DNA from 3 places in the Neomicrococcus aestuarii genome. Region 2 is predicted to be linked to each of the others. Evidence: predicted binding sites of a transcription regulator. Region 2 holds the regulator's gene; each other region holds the start of a gene.
What was found. The regulator LexA, encoded in region 2, represses DNA repair genes until DNA is damaged. The targets are predictions, from matches to a motif close to TCGAACANNTGTTCGA.
Positions count from the first base shown of each region.

Region 1: HD598_RS10175 (HNH endonuclease signature motif containing protein) is a predicted target of LexA. The motif match lies at 860-875, and genes of this name have one in related genera.
Region 3: HD598_RS08345 (HNH endonuclease signature motif containing protein) is a predicted target of LexA. The motif match lies at 1,028-1,043, and genes of this name have one in related genera.

Region 1 covers NZ_JACHDR010000001.1:2,240,514-2,243,793, forward strand. Annotated here, with positions in the region: gene HD598_RS10170 (amino acid ABC transporter ATP-binding protein) at 1-669, shown strand, start outside; gene HD598_RS10175 (HNH endonuclease signature motif containing protein) at 1,143-2,471, shown strand; gene HD598_RS10180 (SGNH/GDSL hydrolase family protein) at 2,771-3,280, opposite strand, start outside.
Region 2 covers NZ_JACHDR010000001.1:365,807-369,086, reverse strand. Annotated here, with positions in the region: gene HD598_RS01660 (histidinol-phosphate transaminase) at 1-164, opposite strand, end outside; gene HD598_RS01655 (LysM peptidoglycan-binding domain-containing protein) at 373-780, opposite strand; gene lexA (transcriptional repressor LexA) at 1,077-1,832, shown strand; gene HD598_RS01645 (ATP-dependent DNA helicase) at 1,925-3,280, opposite strand, start outside.
Region 3 covers NZ_JACHDR010000001.1:1,853,996-1,857,275, forward strand. Annotated here, with positions in the region: gene HD598_RS08340 (MFS transporter) at 1-964, shown strand, start outside; gene HD598_RS08345 (HNH endonuclease signature motif containing protein) at 1,182-2,744, shown strand; gene dmpG (4-hydroxy-2-oxovalerate aldolase) at 3,003-3,280, opposite strand, start outside.

The DNA of each region.
Region 1 (3,280 bases), 1.9 Mb from region 2:
GGCATCAACCTGACCGTGGGCGAGGGCGAAGTGGTCTCGATCATTGGGCCTTCCGGTTCCGGTAAGTCCACGGTGTTGCGCTGCTTGAACAAGCTCGAGGACATTACCTCCGGGCATGTGATTGTTGACGGGCGCGATCTCACCGATCCCAAAGTGGATATCAACGAGGTCCGACGCTCCATTGGCATGGTGTTCCAGCACTTCAACCTCTTCCCGCACATGACGGTGGCGGAGAACATCATGTTGGCTCCCATGGAGGTCAAGGGGGTTGCGCGGGAGGAAGCTCGTGCGCAGGCTATTTCCTTGTTGGACCGGGTGGGGCTGAAGGAGAAGGCGGATGCTCGTCCGGTTTCTTTGTCCGGTGGTCAGAAGCAGCGTGTGGCTATTGCGCGTGCGCTGGCGATGAATCCAGGCATCATGCTCTTTGACGAGGCGACTTCCGCTTTGGACCCTGAGATGGTGGGCGAAGTGCTTCAGGTAATTCGCGACCTCACGAAGGAGGGCATGACCATGGTCCTCGTGACGCACGAGATGGGCTTCGCGCGCGAAGTTTCTGACCGCGTGATCTTCATGTCCGACGGTGTGGTCACCGAGGAAGGTGCCCCCGCCGAGCTTTTCGGCAACCCGAAGGCGCCGCGCTTGCAGGACTTCTTGTCTAAGGTTCTGTAGGTTCTCACTTCAGTATTTCTAGTACGACGTCGCAGCTCGCTTTCTGTTTCTTGCCCCCGGTTTTCTTGAGGTAGTTATGGGAGGCGGGGTGCGGCGTCGTATTTGTTTTCTGCGCTCGTTTGCGGGGGTTTTCTGGTGTGTTTCACGCACAGGTGATTGTTGTGCACAGGGGTGTTGCGGGGGTGGTGTTTCGAATGTTTCTTCGGTAGAATAAAAGTGTTCGAAATTTCGAAGGCTGGGGGCCTGAACGCATGACTACCGCACTAGAAATTCAACCCACTTACCCAACTACTAGCACTGCACCAACTGGTGCTTCTTCGCTTGCCGCGAGCGGTGCTGCTATGCCTCGTGTTGCTGTGCCTGCTGGGGGTGGGGTTGACCGGTTTCGGTTGATCCACGAGGCTGTTTCGTCGGCGATGGATTCGTTGATGGGGGCGTCGATGTCTCGGGGTGCGTGGAAAGAATGCGCGGGTTTGATCGAACAACTTTCACACCAGATCGCCCGCGGGCAGGTTCGGGCTGCGGAGGCGTTTGTTGATGCTGCTACACGGGAAGCTGCTACTGGGTCCGGGAACCGGTTGCGGTCTAAGAACCCGGAAGAAGAACTCGCCGCCCATTTGGGTGTGTCTAAGGCCGAGATTCGGCGCCGTCTTAGCGTGGCCGAAGGCTTACGAGACCGACTCGACGAGTACGGGGAATCCTTAGGCGCGAAATTGCCGTTGGTGGCTGATGTGTTCATGAACGGGAACATGTCGTTGCTTGCCGCTTCCACGATGGTCCGGGAGATCAGTAAAGCCGAAACCATCGCCAGTGCTACTGAAGGTGTGGATGCTGATGCGACGCGGGAGGGGATGGAAGCGGCCCTGGTGGGGGCTAACCGCACCGGTGGGTGCCCGTTGGTGTCAACGGTGGCGAAGAACTGGTTGAACCGACTCAACACCAACAATGTCACCGCGACTGATGAGCTCAAGCGTCAGTTCCAGGGCTTGCACTTGCTCGGACGTAAATACGGTTTGAATCATGGGGAGTTCTATTTCGACGACGAACAATGGGCCGTCATCGCAGCTGGTTCCACCTTCGAAGCCAACCCCCGCGTCAAAACCACCGCCAGCACTGATGCCAGCACCAGTGATGCCAATGAGGTGGAAGCTGCAGGATCGTGCCTTGATGCGAATGGTGACGTTCATGAGGTGCCGGTGGTGTTGAAGGATTCGCGTACTCGCGCGCAAAAGCTTGCCGACGGTTTGGTGCGTAGTGTGCGGGCTGGGTTGGAGTCTAAGAAGCTACCAGTCAACGGTGGGTTACGGCCGCAGGTGATGGTCGCGATCGATTTGGAGACGTTGCAGGGTCGGGTGGCAGCTGATGAGAAGTATTTATCGCATTCAGCCCAGCTAGGCCCGGTAGATCCGAGCATGATCCGTAAGATCGCGTGTGATGCGCAGATCCTGCCGGTTGTGTTGAATGGTGAGGGCAGGGTGTTGGATGTGGGGGAGCCGCAACGGTTGTTCACTCAAGAACAACGAAAGATCTTGTACGCGAGAGATCTCGGGTGCACTGCCCCGGGGTGCACGGTTCCGGCGGATGGGTGCGAAGCCCATCATGTGAAGGAATGGTCCCAAGGCGGTCCGACCACGATTGATAACGGGGCACTGGTCTGTCACTACCATCACCAACTCGTGCACGAAACCGACTGGCGAATCAACATTAGTTCCGGGGTCCCGTACTGGGTTCCCCCGAAAGCCGTCGACCCCAACCAGATCCCGTTACGAAACCACTACTTCCGCCACGGCCTCACACCCTAACACCAGCCAAGACGCCCGCGCCTTGATGAAGCGCGCGTGCCCACACTACGGAAGTGTCTTAAGGGGCGCCCGATGCTTCCTGGTTGGTTCGTGGGATTGGTTCGAGTCCGTTTCGAAAAGCTTCAGGTGATCCGAGGTTTGGGTCAGCCTGATCGTGACACCCCGTCACGCCACTAGACACCACTGGTGAGCACGACGGGCGTGCCCTGACAACCACATAGAAACGGTCCGGCGTTAAGCAACAACGCCGGACCAGACGACGACAGCTATTCGAGACTAGCTAGTCGTCAGTGCGAGATTTAGCGACCAAGCAAGCCAAAACTGATGGCGCTCATGGTTGCCGGGTAGTAGGCGTTCAGGTAACCCTCGGATGTTGGGTGCAGGTTGTTCGGATCATCGAGATTCGTGGGATTGAAGTAGATCCACGGATCCGGGGAGTCCACACCATGACCACCGAACCAGGAATTGACATCAACAAAAGATGCATTGGTGATGGGTGCGGTTGCACCAGCGATCTGGGCGTTTAGACCAGTTGTAAGTTGCCGCATTCCGGCAATCTGGCCGGGCGACAGATAGGGGTTCGGGTAGACGCCATCGAAGAGTTGCGGATAGCCAAGAACCACGATCCTCGCATTGGTGAGGCTACGGATAGTGCTCAACGTGCTGTAGACATTAGCTCCCACACTGCCAAGTGCCGTCTGAGCTGATCCAAATGCCCATGCGCATTGTTCAGGAGATCCCATGGCACACGCTTGCACGAGTTCCTTCCACGGCAGGTCGTTGCCGCCAAGGGTGATTGTGACAACCTC
Region 2 (3,280 bases):
GCTGCTGCGCGCACGTCCTCGGCAATGGAATCACGTACTTCAACAGGAAGCGGATGAGTGTTCTCGTTGACGTTGAGCATGTTCGGCACGTCAAGCTGTGGCGCACCATACGGCTTCAGTCCGCGAAGGTTGTCCCGAAGCGGCAGACGTTCAAAAGGATCCATTGACTGATTCACCAGTCAATTCTAGGCAAAGACGAACAGCGGACCGGAATTTTGAGTCGTCATGACTGGAATGCACGTAGTGATATCTGTCGCTACACTGACTCCCGGCCGGCTCCAGGCCAGCCCCATTCCCCGCGGACCGACCTAGTTCCAGTGGTCCTAGTTCCAGTGGTCCTAGTTCCAGTGGCGTTCCAGTGGCGAAGTTCGGTTATGGGTGAACCGGAACGAAAATTTCCTGACCAACGCGCAAGGTCTTGCCATCGATGACGTTCAATTCCTGAATCTGTTCGATGGTTTCGCGGGGATCCTGACCTGGAGCCACTGCTTCAGCGATGCTCCACAAGGAGTCACCCTGCAAGACGGTGACCTGGACGGCGTCAACACTTGAAGGTGCCGTGGATCCTGCCAGCACGGGGCTGGTGAACAGCCCAACGAGCGCCAGCAAGGCGGCTGCCAAGGTCATGGACGGGATCCCGATGAACACCAGACGGCCCTTGCGGGTGAGTTGAAGCTTCGCCGGTCGCTGTGCCGTGCGAGGACGTGCTTTCGAAAAATCGGTCAACGACGAGCGGCCTGCAGTCGCGCGGAACGGCGATGAAATTGCGGCAATAGTCATTGTTCTCCCCTTCATTCTTTCGAAGACTTGGGCGACTTTTCGCCCCGCCTCGAATACTGCTTCGAAAACCTATAGAACATTTCTAGCACGTATCTTCGATGATTGTCGAGACACACTCGAACAAATCTTTCAAAGACGTGCGCAGGTACCGTAGTGTTAGTGCAACGGAAGCTGCTAGAACTAGTGTCCTCACGGGTACTGACACTTAGAACATAGATTCCGAATTCAGCAGGCAAACTCGGGGACTTTCGTCAAAAGATGGAACGTCAATCGACGGCAAGAGACGGGACCGGAACATGACACGGCGGACAATGACCAAGATTCAGGAACGTGCCAACGCGCACTTCCCAGGACTCACCAGTCGGCAGCTTCAGATCGTTGATGTCATTCATCGTTTGATCGAAGAAAACAGCTACCCTCCCACCATGCGAGAGATCGGCGACGCCGCCGGACTAGCATCGCTTTCCAGCGTGACCTATCAGCTTGCACAGCTCGAGCAGCGTGGAGTCATCCGTCGTGACCCTAACCGTCCCCGTGCTATCGAATTGCTGATCGAAAAGGTCGAGGCTAAGAAGTGGGCTGAAGAGCAAAAAGCTTTCGCCAAGGAATCCTCGGTCCAGAACTCTGATACGTCCGCCTCTATACCTGAAGGCCGCACCGTTTTCGTAGATAACGACGATCTCGTCGCCGTTCCGCTCGTGGGACGTATCGCCGCCGGCGGACCAATTCTTGCCGAGCAGTCGGTGGAAGACACCATGCTCTTGCCGCGAGTTCTCACCGGTCAAGGCGAACTCTTCATGCTGAAGGTCGCTGGCGACTCAATGATCGACGCCGCCATTGCGGACGGTGACTGGGTAGTTGTTCGTCGCCAGAACTCCGCCAATAACGGAGACATTGTTGCGGCTCTGCTGGACGATGAAGCCACGGTCAAGACGTTCCGTCAGCGCGATGGTCACACGTGGCTTTTGCCGCAGAACACGAACTACGAACCGATTTTGGGCGATCACGCCACCATCATGGGTCGCGTGGTTTCCGTCCTACGCGCTATCTAGCTCGCAGCAATCCGTGTTTCATTTCTAATTTCGTTTCTCAGCGGTCTTTACTGAGCGGTCTTTACTGAGCGGTCGCTTCGAAAGGGTCGCTTCTAAGCGGTCGTCGCCTGATTCTTGGCGGCGGCCGCTAGTCGTTTAAGGACACCCGTCACGACGTCGGGATCCGTGGTGGACCACATTGGCGGCAGGGACGCCTTGATGAACCCTCCATAGCGCCGGCTGACGAGACGAGAATCCAAGATTGCGACGACGCCACGATCATCCGTGGAACGAATCAGACGGCCAGCACCCTGCGCCAGCTTAGTGGCCGCGCTACTGACGGACACGCTCATAAAGCCGCTGCCACCGCGACGATCAACGTCCTGTGTGCGTGCCTTCACGAGGGGTTCGTCGGGGCGCGGGAACGGAATTCGGTCAATGATGACAAGTCGGCATGAGGTGCCCGGGACGTCAACGCCTTGCCACAAGGACATGGTGCCGAAGAGACACGTAGCTTCATTCTCAGAGAACTCTTCGACGAGTGCCTTCATGCTCGATTCGCCTTGGCACAAAATGTCATAGTCCACGCGACGCCGCAGTTCTTCGGCGGCTTCTTCGGCCGCTCGGCGGGAGGAGAAGAGGGCGAGCGTTCCGCCTTCGGAGGCGTTGATCAATCGCTCGATCTCGTCGTATGTGCGTGGGTTGACGTCTCGCGAGGGTGCGTCAAGGTGCTTCGCCACGTAGAGGACACCCTGCTTGGAGTAGTCAAACGGGCTGCCGACGTCGATTCCGGACCACGACGGCGCACCATCGCCTCTGAGCCCAAGGTTTCCGGCGGCGGTATCGAACGCCGCGCCAATCGCTAGCGTTGCGCTCGTGAGCACGACGGTACGATCTGCGAAGAGCCCCTCCCTCAGTTGCATTCCCACAGAAAGTGGGGCGACGTGCAGAACTGCGGGGGAATCTTCTGATGCGGACTGGTACCCACTACCAGGCACAAACTCGCGCGGGCGAGCCGCCCACACGACGTCGTACTGGGGAGAAGCTTCCAAGAGACGCTCGGCTTGTTCCACGATGTACATGATCTGCGACTTCGCCATCTGCATGGCTCCGTCCGGATTCGCAGAGTCAATCTTGATATCCGAGGCAACCACGCGGGCGGCCTCCCGCACCATGGTGAGCGCTTCTCGTTGCTCCTCGGTAATACCGCGTGGCAAAAGACCATCAGACACGCTAGAGACGGATTCCTCGAAGGCTCTATTGGCTCGTTCGAGTGGCTCCACAATGACTTTGGCGTGCTTGCGTGCCGCACTGGCAGCCGCGGAGATCGTGGCGACGGACAGCGGCTTGGTCACCGAATTGGTGACACGATCCTCGAGCTCGTGGGCTTCATCCACCACCACAATGTCGAACTCTGGCAGGACGGCAAGACCTTCGAAAGCGGCGATCGCCAAGAGCGCGTGGTTGGT
Region 3 (3,280 bases), 1.5 Mb from region 2:
GGTTTTAGGCGGAGCGTTGGTAGTGGTGGTGGCGCTGCTCATCATGTCCGGAGCTACGACGGTGGCGATCATGGTGGCGGGCTGGTGTCTTGTGCAAGCCGGCGCTAACGCCATGTATGCCGCGATCTATGCCGCGATCCCGGACCGAGTGCCCTTGGAACAGCGGGGTCTCGTGGGCGGTTTGGCCGCGATGGGGCAAACTCTCGGAATTTTGACCGGTGCCGCGGTGGGCTTTGTCATTGCCGGAAACGTGCCTTTTGGGTACCTGCTTTGTGCCGGGATTCTGGTGCTTAGCGTCCTCGTGTATGTTTTTCGCGGCGATGACCCGGCGCTTCCGCGCGATGCCGTTGGACGTTTTGAATGGCGAAAGTTCTTGGCAGGGTTTTGGATTTCCCCCGTCAAGTATCCGGATTTCGGGTGGGCCTGGCTCACGCGCTTCCTAATGTTCGTGGGTAATCAGCTCACGATTGTGTACTTGCTCTTCTTCCTCACCGATGTCATCCAGCATCCGGACCCAGCCGGCGGAGTGCTGATTCTGACCGGCGCATATGCTGTCACCGTGGTGATTACCACCGTGATCGCAGGCAAATGGAGCGACCGCGCAGGCAAGCGACGAGTGTTCGTAGCTGGATCATCCGCGATGATTGCGTGCGCCGCCGTCATCATGGCGTTTGCTCCTACGTTCCCCGCTGCTTTGGTGGGGGCCGTGGTCCTGGGGGCTGGATTCGGTGCGTATCTTGCCGTTGACTTCGCGCTGTTGACGCAAGTGTTGCCATCGAGCGCTAGCCGCGGCAAGGACCTTGGCGTTATCAATATCGCCGCCTCTCTGCCGCAAGTGATCGCACCGACCCTCGCTTTCCTCGCAGTCACCTATTTCGGCGGGTACCGCACCATGTTCATTGTGGCGGCCGCGATCGGGCTGCTGGCCGCTGTGCTGGTGTACCGGATCAAGTCGGTGCCGTAGCCGACACCAGCGGGCGGCAAGTTCACCCATGTTTCGTAAGCAGGCGTCGTCGTACTGGCTGAATCGAACCACTATGCGATAGCGAAGGTGACTTCCTTGGGTGATTTTCGGTTCACAAATCACCCACACGCGGTGTTTTTCGTCGTATTTCATGCGGCTTGTCCACAAAAATCGACGTAAGTTCTAAGTGTCAGGGGTCACTTCTAGAGTTGTATGCATGGAGGAATTAGTTCCGGCTGCACATCCCAATCCGCCTACCAAATTGACCGTGAATGCGCTTCAAGAAGAGTTCGCGCATCTGCAATCCCGCATGGCCCAACTGCGGATTGCCGCGTCCCGAGTGGATGCAACGCCCACCCAGCTCGATCAGCTGGGACTGTCCATTGAGACGTTGAGCCATGAGGCTGGCCGCACCCAGGTCACACTCGCGTTCCGAATGGAGCAAGAGATCAATGCGCTGAATGCTGAGAAGAAGTTTTCTACGGGGCGTTCGCCTTTCCGGTCCGTCAAAGATCGGCTTTCCCAAGTGCTACATATCAGCCCCGGTGAGGTTCAGCAGCGGCTGAACACCGCCCATGGGGTGATGGCTGTGGAGGCCCCTAACGGCGACACGGAGACGGCCCATCCTTTCGTGGCGACTGCGTTCGAAGACGCTGCTCTGCCCGTTGCGTTGGCCGCCAAGATCATTGGCGCCGTTGATGGTTTGCAAGCGCCCATTCAGCAGATCAGCTCGGATCCTGTGGAGGCCAAAGTGCTTTCCGAGCGGATCGAGGCTTCACTCGTAAAAGCGGCCTTGAGCTCGACTCCCAAGGCCGTGGAGCGGGAGAAGCGGAACTGGGAGAACAAGATCAACGCGGCGGGCGTCCAACCCACGTTTGAAGTGAAGAGGGACTTCCAAGGTGCCTACTACCAAGGGAAACACTTTGGGCTGCACAAGTGGTCCTTTCTGATGGATGCCATCCAACATGAAACCTTTCTGACGGCCATCGCGCCAGAGGCCAACCCTCGCTCGGCGAATCACGATCCGGCCGGTGAACTGTCGGGGAATCGTCGGCAGGGACAGGGGCGCGGTCAGGGGCGCGGTCAGGGCCACGGGCAGGAGTCTGAAGTCGATGAGATTCCTGTGGCGCTAGACCAGAATGGCAAGGAGATTGAAGCTCCGAAGGACACTCGTTCGCTCGCTCAGAAGCGCCTTGACGGGGCAATTCATGCGCTGACCGTTGGTCTTCAGACGGGCAAGCTATCCATCAACGGTGGGTATCAGCCGCAGATTGTGGTGAATATTGATCAGAAGACGCTCGAGGCTGATCTCGCAGCCACCGATGCAAACTTCCGGTCTGACGCCGTCCACTCGGGGCCAATCAACCCGCGCTCCATCCGGCAACTCGCCTGCAACGCAGAGCTATTACCGGTGGTTCTGGGCGGTGACTCGCAAGCAATAGATGTGGGATCTCGAAAGAGACTCTTTACCGCGGAGCAACGAAAAGTCCTCTACGCCCGAGACAGAGGATGTACGTTCCCCGGATGCGCTAGCGGGGTAGACCGATGCGAAGCTCACCACGTCCAAGAGTATTCGCGAGGCGGCCCCACCACCTTGGAGAATGCGGCCATGGTGTGCAGACATCATCACCATCTGGTCCATGAGACGGGATGGACTATCACCGTGAGAAACGGAGTGCCCTTCTGGAGCCCACCACCCGAGGAAAGCTCGAGTAACCAACTCATGCGCAACGCCTACTTCCACCCTGAGAAGGCTGGGCAACTTCAAATCACGGCCTAGTTGTGATCCGAGTTTTCCCTGCACTGAGCCGAGCCGATTCTCGCTGACCTTTGACCCAACATGACTTTTCCGCGCCGTGAAACGATCGGCGGCGACGGAACCGCTCTTTGAGAACTTAAAAGTGATCAGAGAAAAGCGGTGTCCACATTGCGTGAATGTGGACACCGCAGGTGGCTATGCGCCTGAGACTCTGTGCGCTCGGCCGCTAGATCTGTGATCAGCAATCAGCGATCAGCTAGGAGTGCAAGAGCTTGAGCCTTAGCTGCGACCGTGACCTTCAGCGACAAGCTGCAGCGCGACGTCAACGATCATGTCTTCCTGACCACCGACGTACCCAGCCTTGCCGACTTCCTCGAGGATCTTGTAAGCAGGAACGCCGTAACGGTCAGCTGCGCGCTCAGCGTGGATCAAGAAGGACGAGTAAACGCCAGCGTAACCCTGCATGATGGACGCGCGGTCCATGACCGGCATACGCGTGATGAACGGCTTGACGATGTCTTCAGCAGCAGCCATGAGGCCCTGCACATCGACGCCAG